DNA from 4 places in the Streptomyces sp. ME02-8801-2C genome. Region 2 is predicted to be linked to each of the others. Evidence: riboswitches for the same ligand, from Rfam matches in the RefSeq annotation. Region 2 holds a riboswitch; each other region holds the start of a gene.

Region 1 (4,576 bases), on a different contig from region 2:
GAGGAGACCCTCGCCTGGGTCGAGAAGTACTTCGGATCCATCGCCGGACATGACGGCAAGCCCGCGCCGCGCTCCGGCGCCCTTCCCGACGCCATCGGCGAAGAACTGCGCGAGGTCGTCGTGGAGGAGGTTCCCTCGCGCGCGTTGATGGCCGCCTACCGGCTCCCGGAGGACGGCACGCGCGCGTGCGACGCGGCCGACCTGGCGCTCACCATCCTCGGCGGCGGAGAGTCCTCCCGTCTCTACAACCGGCTCGTACGGCGGGACCGTACGGCGGTGGCGGCCGGGTTCGGCCTGCTGCGGCTGGCCGGAGCACCCTCCTTGGGGTGGCTGGACGTCAAGACGTCCGCGGACGTCGAGGTGCCGGTCATCGAGGCCGCCGTGGACGAGGAGCTCGCCCGGTTCGCCGCCGACGGCCCCACGGCCGAGGAAATGGAGCGCGCTCAGGCCCAGTTGGAGCGCGAGTGGCTGGACCGGCTCGGTACGGTCGCGGGCCGCGCCGACGAACTGTGCCGCTTCGCGGTGCTGTTCGGCGACCCGCAGCTCGCGCTGACCGCTGTGCAGCGCGTGCTCGAGGTGACGGCCGAGGAGGTCCAGCAGGCCGCCAAGGAGCGACTGCGCCCCGACAACCGCGCGGTGCTCGTCTACGAGCCCCTGAGCGCCGACAGCGACACCGACACCGACGAGGAGGCGGCCAAGTGACCGAGCTCGCCACGATGGAGTTCCACCCCCAGCCCCAGGCGGGCGAGGCCAAGCCCTGGGCCTTCCCGGCCCCCGGGCGGGACACGCTCGGCAACGGTCTGACGGTCCTGCGGTGCCATCGCCCCGGCCAGCAGGTCGTCGCCGTCGAGGTGCTCGTCGACGCCCCCCTGGAGGCCGAGCCCGCCGGTCTCGACGGAGTGGCCACGATCATGGCCCGGGCCTTCTCCGAAGGCACCGACAAGCACTCCGCCGAGGACTTCGCCGCCGAACTGGAGCGCTGCGGCGCCACCCTCGACGCGCACGCCGACCACCCCGGCGTCCGCCTCAGCCTCGAAGTCCCCGTGTCGCGACTGCCCAAGGCGCTCGGTCTGCTGGCCGACGCCCTCAGGGCGCCCGCCTTCACGGACAGCGAGATCGAGCGGCTGGTGCGCAACCGGCTCGACGAGATCCCGCACGAGACGGCCAACCCGGCCCGCCGCTCCGCCAAGCAGCTGTACAAGGAGCTGTTCCCGGCGGCCTCACGCATGTCGCGTCCGCGCCAGGGCACCGAGGACACGGTCGCCAAGATCGACTCGGCGGCCGTACGCGCCTTCTACGACAGCCACGTCCGGCCCGCCACGGCCACCGCGGTGGTCGTCGGCGACCTCACCGGCATCGACTTGGACGCGCTCCTCGGCGACACCCTGGGCGCCTGGACGGGCACTTCGGCCGAGCCGCGGCCGGTGCCGCCGGTGACCGCCGACGACACCGGCCGGGTCGTCATCGTGGACCGCCCGGGCGCCGTGCAGACCCAGCTGCTCATCGGCCGCATCGGCGCCGACCGGCACGACCGGGTCTGGTCCGCCCAGGTCCTCGGCACGTACTGCCTCGGTGGCACCCTCACCTCCCGTCTGGACCGTGTCCTGCGCGAGGAGAAGGGCTACACCTACGGCGTGCGGGCGTTCGGTCAGGTCCTCCGCTCCGCTCCGGACGGTACGGGTGCCGCGCTGCTCGCCATCAGCGGCTCCTTCGACACCCCGAACACCGGTCCCGCCCTCGAGGACCTCTGGAAGGTGCTGCGCACGCTCGCGGCCGAGGGGCTCACCGACGCCGAGCGTGATGTCGCGGTGCAGAACCTGGTCGGCGTCGCCCCGCTCAAGTACGAGACCGCGGCGGCCGTGGCGAGCACCCTGGCCGACCAGGTCGAGCAGCACCTGCCCGACGACTACCAGGCGACGCTGTACCGCCAGCTCGCGGCGACCGGCACCGTGGAAGCCACCGCGGCGGCCGTCAACGCCTTCCCGGTCGACCGGCTGGTGACGGTCCTCGTGGGCGACGCGGCGGAGATCGAGGCGCCCGTCAGGGCTCTCGGCATCGGCGAAGTGAGCGTCGTACCCGCCGAGTAGAGACACCGTCCGCAGAGGCGTCGTAGACGTCGTAGACGGCAGGGGCCCGGTGACGGAAGCGTCACCGGGCCCCTGTTTGTCCATGTTGATGCGCAAGTTGCCCGTATTGATGGAGAGGTTGACAGTCTGCACTGTGGCATGTGCGACAAAACCCGTGATCGGTTTGTTATTTGAAAGTAGTCGCGCTTAGCGTCTGTCCGGCTGTCCGTCACGCAGTGCGCCGCAGTCGCGGCACCGGACAGTCATCGCCGAGTCCCCGTACGGCGCGAGCCAGGGGAGCCGGGGACCCACGTTGTGCAGTCCCTGGGGTGAATCGGACGCCCGCGCGTGCCGCGAGGGAGCCCGTAGGAGACCTTCCTGCTCCGAACCCGTCAGCTAACCCGGTAGGCGAGAAGGAGGAAAGGAACAACCACTACATGGCGTTCACCCGCGCCACCGGGAAGCACCGTCGTCCCAGCCGCCCCAGCCTTGTCAACCGTACGACCGCTCGCGCGGCCAGCGTCGCGGCCCTCGCGACCACCGGCGTCGTGGGCGCCCTCGCCGCCCCGGCACTCGCCACGGAGTCCGCCGTCGAGCAGACCGGGCTCACCCCGGTGATCTCCATCGGTGAGTCGCTCGCCGAGCAGATAGACGCTCAGGCCGCCGCCCAGGAGCAGGCAGCCGAACAGGCCGCCGCCGAGAAGCGGATCGAGGCCGCGGAGAAGCGGGCCGCGGCCGCCGCCAAGAAGCTGGCCGAGGAACGCGTCAAGCAGGAGCGCGAGGTGAAGGCCCGCGCCGCCCGTGAGGCCGAGCGCAAGCGCCTCAACGCCTTCGTCGCCCCGATCTCCGGCTCGTACATCTCCACCGGCTACAAGGCGGGCGGCGCCGTCTGGTCCTCCGGCAGCCACACCGGCGTCGACTTCCACGCCGCGTCCGGCACCACAGTCCACGCGGTGGGCTCCGGCACGGTCGTCGAGGCCGGCTGGGGCGGGTCCTACGGCAACAACATCGTGATCAAGATGATTGATGGTACGTACACTCAGTACGGTCACCTGTCCTCCATCAATGTCTCCGTCGGCCAGACGGTCACCCCGGGCCAGCAGATCGGCCTCTCCGGGGCCACCGGCAACGTCACCGGTGCTCATCTTCACTTCGAGGCCCGCACGACCCCGGAGTACGGCTCGGACATCAACCCGGTCGCCTACCTCCGCTCGCACGGCGTGAACGTCTGACACCTCTTCGCATCACTCGTCGTGGCCCCGGCTCCTCCAGCCGGGGCTTTCGGCGTTTCGGGGTGTCCTGTGTCCAAAAAATATCCACGGATTCCGGCCTGCCGTCGGAAATTCCGGTTCTCTGCAATAGAGTCACTGAACACACGTCAATCGTCGACGTTTCACGGGGATTAAAGCGGAGGTCGGACATGCGTATTCCGGCGCACTCGGTATGCACGGCGATCCGGGACGACATCGTCGCCGGTGTCTACGAGCGCGGCAGCCGGCTCACCGAGGAACTGCTCGCCCGCCGGTACGGCGTCTCGCGCGTCCCCGTCCGCGAGGCCCTGCGCACCCTGGAGGCCGAGGGCTTCGTGGTGACCCGGCGGCACGCGGGCGCGTGCGTCGCGGAACCCACTGAGCAGGAGGCCTCCGACCTGCTGGAGATGCGCATGCTCCTGGAACCGCTGGGCGCCTCCCGGGCCGCCCAGCGGCGCACCGAGGCCCATCTCAAGGTGCTGCGCGGCCTGGTCAGACTCGGCCAGGAGCGGGCCAGAAGGGGCAACAGCGAGGATCTGCGCTCCTTGGGGGGCTGGTTCCACGAGACGCTCACCCAGTCCTCCGGCAGCCATGCCCTGGCCTCGACGCTCACCCAGCTGCGGCACAAGATCGCCTGGATGTACGCGGTGGAGGCACCGCCCAACCCCGTCGAGTCCTGGGCGGAGCACGGGGCGATCGTGGACGCGGTGGCGCGCGGCGACGGCGAGCGCGCGCGGGCGGTCACGGCACTGCACACCGAGCGGGCGACCCTCGCGCACCGGCTGCGCTTTCCGGGCGACGGGGACCGTCCGGATCGTGTGAGGACTTCGCAACATCCCGTAAACATGATGGGCCTGCGTCATTAACACGGGCGCCGTATACAAAGAGGGTTGAATTCGCGGGGGATTATTTCTGCTGCCCGTGACCGGGAATTACGAAGGGTCCGCCCGATATTCGGGCGGGCCCTTCGACGTGTGCGGGTGGTGCATTTCGGGTGACGTTCGCCGCCACCGTCGACCGAGGACCCCGCAGGGTTCCTCAGACCGTTTCGGGAAGTTCCTCGAGTCCCTCGGCCACCAGCTTCGCCAGACGGTCGAGCGCCGCGTCGGCGCCCTCCGCCTCGGAGGCGAGGACGATCTCCTCGCCGCCCTGGGCACCCAGGCCGAGGACCGCCAGCATGGAGGCCGCGTTGACGGGATTGCCGTCGGCCTTGGCGATCGTCATGGGGACGCCGGCGGCCGTGGCCGCACGGACGAAGAT
Region 2 (4,576 bases):
ACAGCTGCTGTACGTCCGAGGCGGCGATCTTCTCGATGAGTTCCTGCGCGCTGATCTTCGGCAGATCGGGGTCACCGGAGCCGGCGAACGCCGGTACCAGCCCGATCGTCGCGACCGTCAGACCGATCACCACGGCCGGGGCGGCGTAACGCGCGGCCTTGCGGCGCCGGGACGGCACGTCCTCGGCCTCGATCCCGGCCACGGTGTCGGCCTCGATCCGGTTCCCCGCCTTGGCCTCTTCGTACGGTGCCATGTGTGCCTTACCTCCGTCGTCGGCGGCGGCTGTCCGTCCCACACTCTGTCCACCCTGAGCCGCCATTCTCACCCGAACCGGTGAGGAGTGGTGGTTTCCATCTCACCAAATCGGAGGTGGGGAATCGTCAGACCTTGGGCTCAACTCCACGTACTGCCACGGGATGACATGGGGGCACCTCGCGTCCCCTGACCCGTAGGGGACACCCGCATTTCCAGCCCGTCCGGCGCTTGAGGACGAGCGCGTTCAGCGCGGAGAGGGGTCTGGGGGCGCAGCCCCCAGGGACAGGATGGGACGGGTAAGGGCGGCGGGGGCGAACCCTCACCCGGCCCGATGCACCACCGCGTCGCACATCTCCAGCAGCGCGGCCTTCGCATCGCACTCCACCAACGGCGCCAACGCCGCCCGCGCGTCCTCCGCATACCGCACCGTGTCCCGCCGAGCCTGCTCCAGCGCCGGATGCACCCGCAGCCGGGCCAGGGCCTCCGCGTGCCGCGCGTCGTCACTCAGGTCGGAGTCCAGCAGCTCACACAGCGCGATGTCCTCGGCCAGCCCCAGTCGAGCCACCCGCTCCCGCAATCGCAGCACAGGCATCGTGGGAATGCCCTCGCGCAGATCCGTCCCGGGCGTCTTCCCCGACTCGTGGGAGTCGGACGCGATGTCCAGCACGTCGTCCGCGAGCTGGAAGGCGACCCCGAGCCGCTCCCCGTACTGGGTGAGCACATCCACGACACTGTCGTCGGCACCGGACATCATCGCCCCGAACCGGCAGGCCACCGCCACCAGCGATCCGGTCTTGCCGCCGAGCACGTCCAGATAGTGCTCGACGGGGTCCCGCCCGTCCGACGGCCCCGCGGTCTCCAGGATCTGCCCGGTCACCAGCCGCTCGAACGCCTCCGCCTGCACCCGGACCGCCTCGGGCCCGAGGTCGGCGAGGATGTGCGAGGCGCGCGCGAACAGGAAGTCCCCGGTGAGGACCGCGACGGAGTTCCCCCAGCGCGTGTTGGCGCTGGGCACCCCGCGCCGCACCTCGGCCTCGTCCATGACGTCGTCGTGATACAGCGTCGCGAGGTGGGTCAGCTCCACCACCACCGCGGACGGCACGATCCCCGGCGCGTGCCGGTCCCCGAACTGCGCCGCGAGCATCACGAGCAGCGGCCTGAACCGCTTACCGCCCGCCCGTACGAGATGCTGCGCGGCCTCCGTGATGAAGGGGACCTCGCTCTTGGTGGCTTCGAGCAAACCTTCCTCGACAGCCGCCAATCCGGCCTGGACATCGGCTTCGAGAGCCTGGTCCCGCACGCTCAGCCCGAACGGCCCGACGACGGTCACGAGGGATCTCCTGTCTGCTGTGTCTACTGGCGGTCACACGGTGTGTCGATAGGTCGCTGCCCTCACTCGAGTCAGCGTATCCGGTCACGTTTCGATCACCGCGAGCGCCCGCCCGTCCAGGCCGGGCGGTATCGGATCACGACCGGAATGTTTTTGATCAGTCCAAAGCATGGACATTTATAAGCACACCGCGCCCCACACTCCACACCTCGCTGCCGCGATCCTCACCGGAACAACGCACGACCCCTTCCGGCGACCGACACATACCCCAAAACCCTCGAAACACCCCAAACCCACCACTCGCCCCATCATCACCACATCTACCCCCCACCCGTGATTCGAGTCACGTCGCCAATCAGCCCACACCCCCTCCTCCCCGCAAACTTCCCGTTCACAAAGGCAAGTTACTCCCTCACTCGCCCTTTACTATTTGCCCGTTTTATCCCCAACGGGCGGACGATATGAGTAAGTCCTGCATTTCCGCCCCTTGTTCCACCCGTGTGCTCTCGCATACGTTTCGCGCCACACCGGGCGGATCGCCGAATCCTGCCGCCGCCCGTAGAGCAGCAACCACCCACCCACATGTGACTCACGCAGGCAGGAGCGGGGGACCCAGGTAAGCCGCCGGTCCGGACATCGACACCGGAGCGGCTAGGGGTGAAGCCGCGCGCCGCAACGCGCCCGGCCGGGCATCTCCCGCCCGAACCCGACAGCTCACCTCGTAGGCGCCGGAGAGGACTCACCATGCCCGCACGAGGTCAGCACAACCGCGCGAGAACCCTTCGCCGCCCGCTCGCACTCACGCGCACACTCGCCATCACCGCGACGGCCGCCGCAGCCCTGGCCATCCCCTTCCTGACCGCGACGACGGCCTCGGCCGCCCCGTCGGCCGCGTCGTCGGCCGCGTCGTCGGCCGCGTCGTCGGCCGCGTCGTCGGCCGCGTCGTCGACGACGTACTACGCGAACAACCTGGACGGCTGGATCCGCGAATCGCTCGACATCATGGCGCAGAAGGGAATCCCCGGGACGTACGACGGCCTCTACCGCAACATCATGCGCGAGTCGTCGGGCAACCCCTACGCCATCAACAACTGGGACTCGAACGCGGCAGCCGGCACCCCCTCCAAGGGGCTCCTCCAGGTCATCGACCCGACCTTCGCCGCGTACCACGTCGCCGGAACCTCGTTCGACCCCTACGACCCGATCGCCAACATCACCGCCGCCTGCAACTACGCGGCCGCGCGATACGGATCGATAGACAACGTGTACGGGGCCTACTAGGCCGACCGTCCCTGCCCGGGTGGGGCGGGCGTCCCCTGGGCCAGACCCACGACGCCCGCCCCACCCGGGCCCATTGCCGCCTACCCGGGCCTACTGCCGGCCGACCCGTGTCGCTGCCGAGGCCGATGCTGGTGCCACTGCAGGTGCCGACCCTGGTACCGGCGCCTCCCAGTCCCCCCAGCCCTTCCCCCGCCCGAACAACCGCTCCAGCACCACCGCGATCCCGTCGTCCTCGTTCGAGAGGGTGACCTCGTCCGCAACCGCCTTGAGCTCGGGATGGGCGTTGGCCATGGCGACACCGTGGGCCGCCCAGTCGAACATCGGGATGTCATTGGGCATGTCGCCGAAGGCGATGGTGGCGGACGAGGACAGCCCGAGATACTCGGCGGCCAACGCGAGCCCCGTCGCCTTGGTGATGCCGCATGGCTGGAGTTCGACGGTGCCGGGCCCCGACATGGTGACGGTCGCGAGCGAACCCACCGCTCCACGCGCCGCCGACGCCAACTCGTCGTCGGACAGCGACGGGTGGCGAAGCAGCACCTTGCTGATGGGCGCGGCCCACAGATCGTCCCGGCACGGCACCTGTACGGCGGGCAGCGTCGGGTGCGGCATCAGGTACCCGGGTTCGATCAGCGTGAGCCCGTCGACCCCGTCCTGATCGACGGCGGCGTACAACTGCCCGACCTCGGCCTCGATCTTGCCGAGCGCGGTCTCCGCCAGCTCCCGGTCCAGGGTCACCGACCACAGCAGCCGGTCCGCGCCGGCGTCGTACAACTGCGCTCCCTGCCCACACACCGCGAGCCCCCCGGCACCGAGGTCGTCGAGCAGCGGCCGGACTCTCGGCGCGGGGCGACCCGTCACGACCAGATGACGGGCACCGGCGGCCGTGGCGCGCGCCAGGGCGGTCCGTGACCGGTCGGAGAGCGTGTCGTCGGCGCGCAGGAGCGTTCCGTCAAGATCCGTGGCGATAAGTGCGTATGAGGTGGGAGCGGGCATGATCCAGAGAATACGGATCGTTCGACCCCTCGGCCGCCGCCCGAACCGGACGAGGTTCGCCGTCCCGGCAGCAACAGCCCCGGCGCGTGGGCCAGTTCCTGCCGCGGACACCGCCCCGGGAGGCCACGATCAGCACGACAACTCGATGCGGTGAACCCCTGGTTCACAAGATCGAGCGAGGGCCCAGCCCCCACACACATATCCGGCACCGACCCTCGGCGTTGCCCGGCTCACCGCCAGCTCCGTGCGCAGCTCGTGCCCGAGGAAGTCCATCGCGGCGCTGTCGACGCGCTAGCCGGTCGCGGCTATGACATGGTCGGCCGACAACTCCCGCGTACGACCGCCGAGTTCGCGTACGGTCAACACCGGCCGGCCCCCGACGAAGCTCACTCCGCTGCCCGAACGGCCCACCTCCAGCGCTCCCTTGGCCTCCGTACCCCCGGTTGCTCCCGCCCGGACGATCCGCGCGACCTCGCTCACCTCCACCTTCCCCTCGAACCGGTCGCGCAGCCGCCACGCCCCGAGGGGTCCGAGGACGCGCCGCACGAGGTAGTGACGGGCCCGGGCGGGGAGGTAGCGGTAGGGATGCGGATGGTAGGTGAGGGCCCACAGCGACCAGGCGTTGCCGGAATCAGTAGCTCCAGACGACACCCATCAGGACATTACGAACTCTTTAGACACTGGGGACACTGCCCTGAGCCCGCAGCTCACCCG
Region 3 (4,576 bases), on a different contig from region 2:
CGGTCGAGCACGTCCTCCAGGAGCAGGGAGGCCGAGATGTACGCGCGCCACGCGCGCTGCTCCTCGGGGGTGAGCCAGCGGGTCGTCATGCGACCAGTGTAGGTTTGTTTAAAACTTGAACCAAGCTGCGGTCCTGCAAGCGCCGGAAGGGCCGCCGCGAGAGCCGGCCACGAGAGTCGGAAGAGCCGGAAAAACCGGAAGAGAGTGCCCCCATGCCCTTCCCCCACGTCCTGTTGTCCGCCGCCGTCTCCCTCGACGGCCACCTGGACGACACCGGCCCCGAACGGCTGCTGCTCTCCAGCCCCGCCGACTTCGACCGGGTCGACGAGGTACGGGCGTCCAGCGACGCGATCCTCATCGGCGCCGGCACCATCCGCGCCGACAACCCGCGCCTCCTGGTCAACTCGCCCGAGCGGCGGGCCGCGCGGCTGGCGGCCGGAAAGCCCGCGTACCCGCTCAAGGTGACGGTGAGCGGATCGGGCGAACTGGACCCGGCCGCCAACTTCTGGCACACGGGCGGCGAGAAAGTCGTCTACACGACGGACAAGGGCACCGAACAGGCCCGGCGCGCGAACCTCGGTGCCGACGTCGACATCGTCGCCCTGGGCCCCGGCCCGCTCGACTGGCGGGCCTTGCTCGAACACCTGCACGACGTACGAGGTGTGCGGCGCCTGATGGTCGAGGGTGGCGGCACCATCCACACCCAGCTCCTCCAGCAGGGCCTCGCCGATGAACTCCAGCTCGTCCTCGCGCCCCTCTTCGTCGGCGACCCCGACGCCCCCCGCCTCTTCGGCCCTGGCGCCTACCAGGGCGGCCGACTCCGGCTGACCGAGACGCGCCGGATCGAGGACGTCGTCCTCATGCGGTACGAGCCCACCGCTCCCGGCGCCGGCCCGGTCGCCTCCGCCGCCGACCGGCACTGGCTGGCACTGGCGTGCGAACTGGCGGAGCGGTGTCCGCCGTCGGACACGGCGTTCAGCGTGGGGGCGGTCGTGGTCGCCGCCGACGGTACGGAACTGGCGCGCGGCCACTCCCGCGAGGGCGGCGACCCGGTCGTGCACGCGGAGGAGGCGGCCCTCGCGAAGCTCGACCCGGCCGACGCCCGCCTTCGGACGGCCACCGTCTACAGCAGCCTCGAACCCTGCGCGCGCAGGGCCTCCCGGCCCGCGCCCTGCGCCCGGCTGATCCTCGAGGCGGGCGTACGCCGGGTGGTGACCGCCTGGCGTGAACCGGACACCTTCGTGGTCGCGGCGGACGGGACCGGGCTGCTCACGGGGAAGGGCGTCGACGTCGTCGTACTGCCCGAGTACGAGGAGCGGGCCAAGGCTCCCAACGCCCATCTGCCGGGCTGACGACAAACGTGGTGATCGGCGTCCCGCGGATGGCGTATAGTTGTGTTCACCGACGCGGGGTGGAGCAGCTCGGTAGCTCGCTGGGCTCATAACCCAGAGGTCGCAGGTTCAAATCCTGTCCCCGCTACTGAAGGCCCAGGGCCGGAAACCAGTTCTTCTGGTTTCCGGCCCTGAGTCGTTTTCCGGCCCGACCGCTCCCGGCTCGTCCCGGCAGGTCACCCCGCGCGCGGGCGACGGCCTACTGACTGGTCACATCGGCCGGGTCAACTCGCCCGATTTTCACCGGTGGTGACCCGGAAAGTCCTCGAGAAAAGGGTTAACGATCAACCGGAACAGCTTGGAATCAGACGTCCGGGTCTATTAACGTTCGATAACGCAGCGCGGTTGTCCCAGCCGTCACAAGAGACGGCTCCGTGCGCACGCGCCGAATCCCGCAAGGGAACCGGGGAACCACCAACTTGGGGTGAATCGCTCGTCCGCCTCCGTGGCAACACGGCAGGTATACGCGCGTAGGAGACCTTCCTGCTCCGAACCCGTCAGCTAACCCGGTAGGCGAGAAGGAAGGAAAGGAGCACGCCCACGTGGCGTCAAACCCGGCTGCCCCAGAGGCCCCGTTCATGCCGAGCCAGCGCAGCACCGAGACCGAGGACGGCAAGATCCCGACCTTCGGCTTCGGCGGTCGCCGTATCGACGAGGGCCCCTGGGAGGAGTGGAATCCCACCGCGGACTCCACCCGACCTGTTCGCGGCCGGCACCGCGTCGGCAAGCAGCGCGGAGGGCTCGCCCGCAGCTCCACCGTTCTCGGCGTCGGCGTCATAGCCGCTGTCGGCGGGGCCGGCATGGCCACCGCGCAGACCGGCAAGCCGCCGGTCTCCATCTCGATCCCCGACCTGCCCTCCGTCGGCTCGCCCTTCACGAACGACGACTCGGACGACGAGCCCCAGGGCTCCGCCACCGCGCTCAGCAGCGTCGGCGTGACCACCGAGGAGACCGAGCAGGGCACCAGCGACGCCGGCGAGGCCCTGCGGGCCCGCATCATCCTCCAGGCCGAGCAGCAGAAGGACCAGGCCGAGGCCAAGGTCCAGCAGGCAGCCGAGGACGCCGCCGCGAAGAAGGCCGCCGCCGAGGCGGCCAAGGTGAAGCGCGAGGCCGCCGAGAAGGCCGCCGCCGCGAAGAAGGCGGCCGCGGAAGCCGCCGAGGCGAAGCGGGAGGCCGCGCGCCTCGCCGAGCTCGCCAAGCAGTACACGCTGCCGACCTCCTCGTACACGATCACCTCGACGTTCGGCCAGGCCGGCGCGCTGTGGTCCTCCGGCTACCACACCGGCCTCGACTTCGCCGCGCCCACCGGCACGCCGCTCAAGGCCATCCACAGCGGCACGATCACCGAGGCGGGCTGGAGCGGCTCGTACGGCTACCGCACCATCCTCACCCTCGATGACGGCACCGAGCTGTGGTACGCCCACCAGTCCTCGATCAACGTCACCGTCGGCCAGAAGGTCGCCACGGGTGACGTCATCGGCCGCGTCGGTGCCACCGGCAACGTCACCGGGGCCCACCTCCACCTGGAGGTGCACACCAGCAGCACGGACAGCGCGGGCATCGACCCGATGGCCTGGCTGCGCAGCATGGGCCTCAACCCGTAAGGGACGCGTTCCCCGGTTTTCCGCCGGTAGTCCTGACGTTCGCCACCCGACGTCAGGACTACCGGCGTTCCGTTGTTCACACGACTGTTCACACGACCTTCGTGAACGGATCGGAATCACGGTCTCCGCCGCGGGCGTTGACGATGAGCATGACTGTTCTTCGCAAGCTCGGATCATCGGACCTAGAGGTCTTCCCGCTCGCCCTCGGCGGCAACGTCTTCGGCTGGACCGCCGACGAGGCGGGCTCCTTCGAGGTGCTCGACGCCTACGCGGCGGCCGGCGGCAACTTCCTGGACACCGCCGACGTCTACTCGGCGTGGGCCGACGGCAACAAGGGCGGCGAGTCCGAGACCCTCATCGGCAAGTGGCTGAATAAGCGCGGCAACCGCGAGGACATCGTGGTCGCCACGAAGGTCAGCCAGCACCCCGACTTCCCCGGTCTCTCGGGCACCAACATCAAGGCCGCCGCCGACGCCTCCCTGCGCCGCCTCGACACCGACCACATCGACCTGTACTTCACGCACTTCGACCAACCCGAGGTGCCCGTCGAGGAGATCATCGGCGCCCTCGACGAACTGGTGACCGCGGGCAAGGTGCGGCACATCGCCGTCTCCAACATCTCGCCCGAGCGGCTCCAGGCCTCCCTCGACTTCTCCGACCGTGAGGGCCTGGCCAAGTACGTGGCCATCCAGCCCCACTACAACCTGGTCTCGCGCGACACCTACGAGGGCCCGCGACTCGACATCGCCTCCCGTACGGGCCTCGCCGCCGTCCCCTACTACGCGCTGGCCTCCGGCTTCCTCACGGGCAAGTACCGCGCCGGTACGACGGTCGACAGCCGGCGCGCCCAGGGCGCCGCCCAGCACCTGGAGTCGGAGCGCGGCAGGAAGGTCCTGGCCGCGCTGGACTCCGTCGCCGAGGCACACGGCGCGGAGGTCGCCACGGTCGCCCTGGCCTGGCTCGCCGCCCAGCCCACGGTGGCGGCCCCGATCGCGTCCGCCCGCACGGCCGACCAGCTCCCGCCGCTGCTCGCGGTCGCGGAACTGGAACTGACGGAGGCGGAACTCGCGACCCTGACGGCGGCTTCGGCGTAGCCAGGGCCTGTGCCTGACGCTGTGACGGGCTAGGAGCGGTACGGGTTGTAGGCCGGGTACGGACTCGCCGGCCCGTACGGCTGCTGCCCGTACCCCTGGGGCCCGTACGGCTGCTGCTGTGCGTACGGTTGTTGGCCGTACGCCGGCCAGGCGGCCTGCGGCGGTACGTGCACCGGCGCCGGTGCGATGGCGCGCGCCGCGTGGTCCAGGGCCGGGCGGGCCACCGCCCTGCGCTGCCACAGCTCGCCCAGCAGCTCCTGCTCCCGTACGACGAAGTCGGCGCCCGCGCGGCCGAGGCGCCCCCGGTGACGCAGGAACGCGAGCGAGGTGGCGTACGCCTCGTACTGCGCCACCGCGCGCCCCGCCGGTCTGCCCAGGTGATGGCGGGCGTACTCGCGGGCCAGGCGGCGGGCGCGCATCGAGCCGAGGGCGTACGGCTCGCCCGGGGTCAGCCAGCCGGCCAGCGCGTACGCCGGCAACTCGGCGC
Region 4 (4,576 bases), on a different contig from region 2:
CCCGTTGTACGTGGCGATCTTGCCGCGCATGTGCTTCAGCACCGGGACGTTGCGGGTGTCGAAGCCGGTCGTCACCATGACCGTGCCGACCGCCGAGGTGAGGCCGATCACCGCTCGTTCGAAGCGCTCGGCGACCTCGTCCGGGTCGCTGCCGGGTCGGATGATGTCGTTGCCGCCCGCGCAGAAGGAGACCAGGTCCGGCGCCTGTTCCCTGGCTGTCGGAAGCTGCTCGGCCACGATCTGGTCGAGCAGCCTTCCGCGTACCGCCAGGTTCGTGTAGTCGAAGTCGCCCTCCGGGCGCCGGTCCGCGAGAAGTACGGCGAACCGGTCGGCCCAGCCGACGAAGGCCCCGTCCGGGCCGGGGTCGCCGACGCCTTCGGTGAAGCTGTCCCCCACCGCCACGTACGACCCGATCACTGCTCTGCTGTCATTCTTCGAATCGTCTGCCACAACAGAGCATGATTCACCTTCCGATGTGAGCTACGCGACCGTAGGAAGGGCTTGACTGGCGGTGAGATAAGCCACTCGTCAAGTATTGGTCAACTCGGAATAATGGGAAGACGCAGCTCACGGACGCTGAAGTCGGAGATCCGGAAGTGGCTCCACGTCGTACGGAAGGCGAAGTGCCCATCCGTGTACGGCTCCGGGTCGCTGTAGTCGAAGACGAGCCGCCCGTTGATCCACCATTGGACCGTCGAACCGGCCGAGACGATCCGCACCCCGTGCGGTTCGTTCGGGACCAGGAGCGGCTCCGGGTAATCGTAGATCAGGGGGCGCACCCCGGCCTCGCCGACGTAACGGCGCAGCCGGGTCGTGGTGTTGGTGTTGGCGCCGTAGCCGACGTAGTACGTCCTGAGGTAGTCGTACTCGGCGAGGGCGCCGCCGCGCGTGGTGGCGAAGAGGTCGTCCGGGGAGCGGACGTCGACGGCGTTCCAGAAGTTGTTCAGGTCCGAGACCCGGTCGTTCGCTCCGCCCGCCGAGACGGGTGTCGCCGTGTACTCGATGACGTACGGACCGCGCAACCTGCGCTTGAACCAGATGGTTGCGCCGCTCGGCACGTCGACCTCCAGGACGCCTCGGGCCGCCGTGACGCTGCCGCCGTCCTGGAGTTCGACGGCCCACTGGCCGAGACCGCGGCGGAAGTCGTCACGGGCGAGGAGGCGTCCGCACGCGGCGGCACTGGCACTGGTGGCCGGGGCGAGCGCGGTGAGAGCCGCGCCTGCGGCGAGGGCTCCGAAGGCTCTGCGAGTGGTCGTCACGAGGCGGCTCCTTGAGGCAGAAAGCGCTTGCACGGATAGGGAGTTGACTATCACACCCGCACGCGCGCGCGTGAACGCGTCGAAGGCCGGACCCGGGAATCGGGGTCCGGCCTTCGACGGATGTCCTCGCCGCGAACGTTCGTCAGCCGACGGCGACGCCCTTCGAGCGGAGGTACGCGACCGGGTCCACGTCGGAGCCGTAGTCCGGGGTGGTGCGGATCTCGAAGTGCAGATGCGGTCCGGTGACGTTGCCGGTCGCGCCGGACAGGCCGATCTGCTGACCCGCGGTCACGGACTGCCCGGCCGAGACGGAGAGCTGGGAGAGGTGGCCGTACTGCGCGTAGTAGCCGTCGGCGAGCTTGATGACGACCTGGTTGCCGTACGCGCCGCCCCAGCCGGCGGAGACGACCGTGCCGGCGCCGACAGCCTTGAGGGAGGTGCCGGTCGGGACGACGAAGTCGACGCCCGTGTGGTAACCGCTGGACCACATGCTGCCCGACACGTGGTACCCGGTGCCGATGGTGGCACCGGCCACGGGGAGGTTGAAGCCACTGGAGCTGCTGGTGTTGGTTGCCTCGGCCGCCGTCGAGGTCGCGGCCGTCGCGCTCTCGGCGGCCGGCTGGGTGGCCTCCGTCTGCGAAGACTTCGAGGAGCTCGAGGACGCTTCCGCAGAGCCTGAGCTCGAGGTGGGCGACGAGGTCGACGCGGCCTTCCTGCCGATCGACAGCTTCAGACCGGGGTGGATCAGGCTCGGGTCGGCGCCGATGGCGGTGCGGTTGTCCGAGTAGAGCTTCTTCCAGCCGCCGGTGACGCCCTGCTCCTGGGCGATCTTCGCGAGGTAGTCGCCGGCCCGGACGGAATAGGTCCGGGACTTCTTCGAGGCCTTTTCCGACTTCGCGGAAACTGCCTCGGCCGCAATGGAATTCGCGGTTACCGAAAGGGACGACACGGACTGAGTCGCGGACTCCGCCGTGGCCGCGTGGGCGCCGGTGGCTCCCAGCAGCGGAAGAGCGAGAGCCGCTCCGCCGGTTCCGGCGACGGCTATCGAGCGGATGAAGCGCTGGGACTTCGGACGGCGGTGCTTACCCTTCGCGGGCATGGCGAATTCCTTCTCCGTCGCCTGCGAGGTGAGCTGTCGGGTGCGGACTGGAGATGTCCGGTCACGCCTGGACGTGACTTGACCCCAAGCCTGTTCCGGAGACCGGAGCAGGCGTTCTACCTGTGGGTCCCCCGCTCCTGCCGTTGTCGGGTGGTCGAGACGGGATCCGGGCGGCGGCAGGATTGGGCGTCCGTCCGGATGGGTGGCGAACGTAAGCGACCAAGACGCACGGAAACAAGCTTGGGGTTCCCTGTGTGCGGGTTTTCTGTGATCCACCCCAGAATTCCCGGTCACGGTCCGTGAATTATGGATCTTTCCGTCGCGTGAACACCCTTAAAAGCCGCCGAAATTACGTGCACATGACGGCGACACACGGTCACGAATATGACGCTGCTCACTCGCCCGATTCACAGGAGCCCGCATTCCGAAGCGAGTTGGAATCAATGCTCCATAACGGACAGAAGCATCAGATGCGACGCAAGCGGAAAACTGCCGCATCGAGGTCACCCTTGAGTCCGGTTCGCAAGCCATGGTGCAACAACACGGCACCTCTGTGGATTTCACCCGTTTCACGGCATTCGTATGTCGCCGACGGGTCGATTCCCCGCAGCCGCAGCGCCGGTACCGGCTCGCCGTGGTGCTGCGCCTGGAGCCAGGCGAGGACGACGGTCTCGTCCCCGAGCACGTACTGCACCGCACTCAGCCCGCCGACCGGGCGCCGCAGCCGGTGGAGGTCGCCGCGCTGCACGACGGGCCGGATCTCCTTGTAGAGCCCCACCCACTCCCCGGCCTCGGCCAGCTCCTCCTCCGTCCACGTCGTGAGGTCACCGCCGACGCCGAGCACCCCGGCCATCGCGCTCACGAACCGGAAGCGCAACGAGCTGACCCGGTCGTTCAGCTGGGTGTTCGGGCTGTCCGTGACCCAGGCGGCCATGACCCGCGCCGGATGGATCTGGCTGAAGCCCTCCTGGATGGCGAGGCGGTCCAGCGGGTCGGTGTTGTCGGAGGTCCACACCTGGTCCGTACGGGCGAGGACACCGAGGTCGATCCTGCCGCCGCCGCCCGAGCAGGACTCGAAGGCGACGTCGGGATGGGCCGCCCGCAGCCGGTCGAGGAGGGCGTACAGCCCGTGCACATGGTCGACCCACAGGCGCTGCGGGTAATCCTCACCGGGCCAGCCGGCATCGCTGAAGCAGCGGTTGAAGTCCCACTTCACATAGTCGATGGGGGCGCTGGAGAGCATGGCGTCGAGCTGCTCCCAGAGGTACTCCCGGACATCCTCGCGGGCAAGGTTCAGTACGAGCTGGTTGCGGAACTCAGTCCGCTTGCGTCCCTGCTGGAACTGCACCCAGTCGGGGTGCGCGCGATACAGGTCGCTGTCCGGGTTGACCATCTCGGGCTCGACCCAGATGCCGAACTGCATCCCCAGGGCGTGCACGTACTCGGCGAGCGGCCTCAGCCCCGACGGGAAGCGGTCCGGGTTGGGCGTCCAGTCGCCGAGGCCGGCCCGGTCACTGGTGCGGGCGCCGAACCAGCCGTCGTCCACGACGAACAGCTCGACGCCGATCGCGGCGGCCCGCCGGGCCAGCGTCCCCTGCTGCTCCTCGGAGATGTCGAACTCGGTGGCCTCCCAGGAGTTGTAGAGCACGGGCCGGTCCTGGTCCGCGCCCGGTACGACGAACGCGCGCTGGTACGCGTGCCACGCCCGACTCGCCCCACCGTGCCCGGAGTCGGTCCACAGCCCCGCGAAGACGGGCGTGGTGAAGGACTCGCCCGCCGCCAGGCGCAGCAGCCCCGAGTCGTCGTATCCGGCGCCGCCGGTGACCTGCACGCGCGCGTCGGGCAGCTGGGCGACGGCGATCCGCCACGACCCCGACCAGCCGAGCGCGCAGGCGTAGACCTCGCCGCGTTCCTCGGTCGCGTCGGTGTCGAGCGCCACCCAGGGCAGATGCTGGTGCCCGGTGTGACCACGCCGACTGCCGATGACCTTCTCACCGTAGGTGAGCTCCGTCCTCACCAACCGGGACTCGGCGGCCCAGCGTCCGTGCAGCTGCGAGAGGCGCCAGCCCTCGCGGTCGGGGAGCGTCCAGGTGGCGGAGTCGGCGCGCAGCAGCTCCAGCGGGCCGGTCGCGTCGGTCACGTCGTGGGTGAGGGTCACCCAGCGCTCGACGACGTCGTGGCGCATCCGGTAGTGCAGCGTGATCGCCAGCCCGGCGTC

The links. Region 2 has a riboswitch for cyclic di-AMP ahead of PV396_RS20375 (transglycosylase SLT domain-containing protein). Riboswitches for the same ligand answer to the same signal wherever they lie in the genome.
Positions count from the first base shown of each region.
Region 1: another riboswitch for cyclic di-AMP. It lies ahead of PV396_RS02455 (M23 family metallopeptidase); the one in region 2 lies ahead of PV396_RS20375 (transglycosylase SLT domain-containing protein).
Region 3: another riboswitch for cyclic di-AMP. It lies ahead of PV396_RS39515 (M23 family metallopeptidase); the one in region 2 lies ahead of PV396_RS20375 (transglycosylase SLT domain-containing protein).
Region 4: another riboswitch for cyclic di-AMP. It lies ahead of PV396_RS06560 (LysM peptidoglycan-binding domain-containing M23 family metallopeptidase); the one in region 2 lies ahead of PV396_RS20375 (transglycosylase SLT domain-containing protein).

Region 1 covers NZ_JARAXP010000001.1:552,943-557,518, forward strand. The annotation lists gene PV396_RS02445 (pitrilysin family protein) at 1-702, shown strand, start outside; gene PV396_RS02450 (pitrilysin family protein) at 699-2,087, shown strand; cyclic di-AMP (ydaO/yuaA leader) riboswitch at 2,324-2,492, shown strand; gene PV396_RS02455 (M23 family metallopeptidase) at 2,504-3,298, shown strand; gene PV396_RS02460 (GntR family transcriptional regulator) at 3,487-4,182, shown strand; gene PV396_RS02465 (HPr family phosphocarrier protein) at 4,355-4,576, opposite strand, start outside.
Region 2 covers NZ_JARAXP010000006.1:61,050-65,625, reverse strand. The annotation lists gene PV396_RS20385 (DUF2092 domain-containing protein) at 1-253, opposite strand, end outside; gene PV396_RS20380 (polyprenyl synthetase family protein) at 575-1,585, opposite strand; cyclic di-AMP (ydaO/yuaA leader) riboswitch at 2,161-2,326, shown strand; gene PV396_RS20375 (transglycosylase SLT domain-containing protein) at 2,330-2,866, shown strand; gene PV396_RS20370 (HAD family hydrolase) at 2,957-3,862, opposite strand; partial or broken gene PV396_RS20365 (hypothetical protein) at 3,992-4,489, opposite strand.
Region 3 covers NZ_JARAXP010000022.1:17,650-22,225, reverse strand. The annotation lists gene PV396_RS39530 (MarR family winged helix-turn-helix transcriptional regulator) at 1-89, opposite strand, end outside; gene PV396_RS39525 (dihydrofolate reductase family protein) at 213-1,352, shown strand; tRNA gene PV396_RS39520 (tRNA-Met) at 1,406-1,479, shown strand; cyclic di-AMP (ydaO/yuaA leader) riboswitch at 1,765-1,922, shown strand; gene PV396_RS39515 (M23 family metallopeptidase) at 1,934-2,995, shown strand; gene PV396_RS39510 (aldo/keto reductase) at 3,145-4,089, shown strand; gene PV396_RS39505 (PrsW family intramembrane metalloprotease) at 4,119-4,576, opposite strand, start outside.
Region 4 covers NZ_JARAXP010000002.1:428,593-433,168, reverse strand. The annotation lists gene PV396_RS06570 (SGNH/GDSL hydrolase family protein) at 1-417, opposite strand, end outside; gene PV396_RS06565 (DUF6250 domain-containing protein) at 540-1,259, opposite strand; gene PV396_RS06560 (LysM peptidoglycan-binding domain-containing M23 family metallopeptidase) at 1,402-2,358, opposite strand; cyclic di-AMP (ydaO/yuaA leader) riboswitch at 2,362-2,541, opposite strand; gene PV396_RS06555 (alpha-galactosidase) at 2,825-4,576, opposite strand, start outside.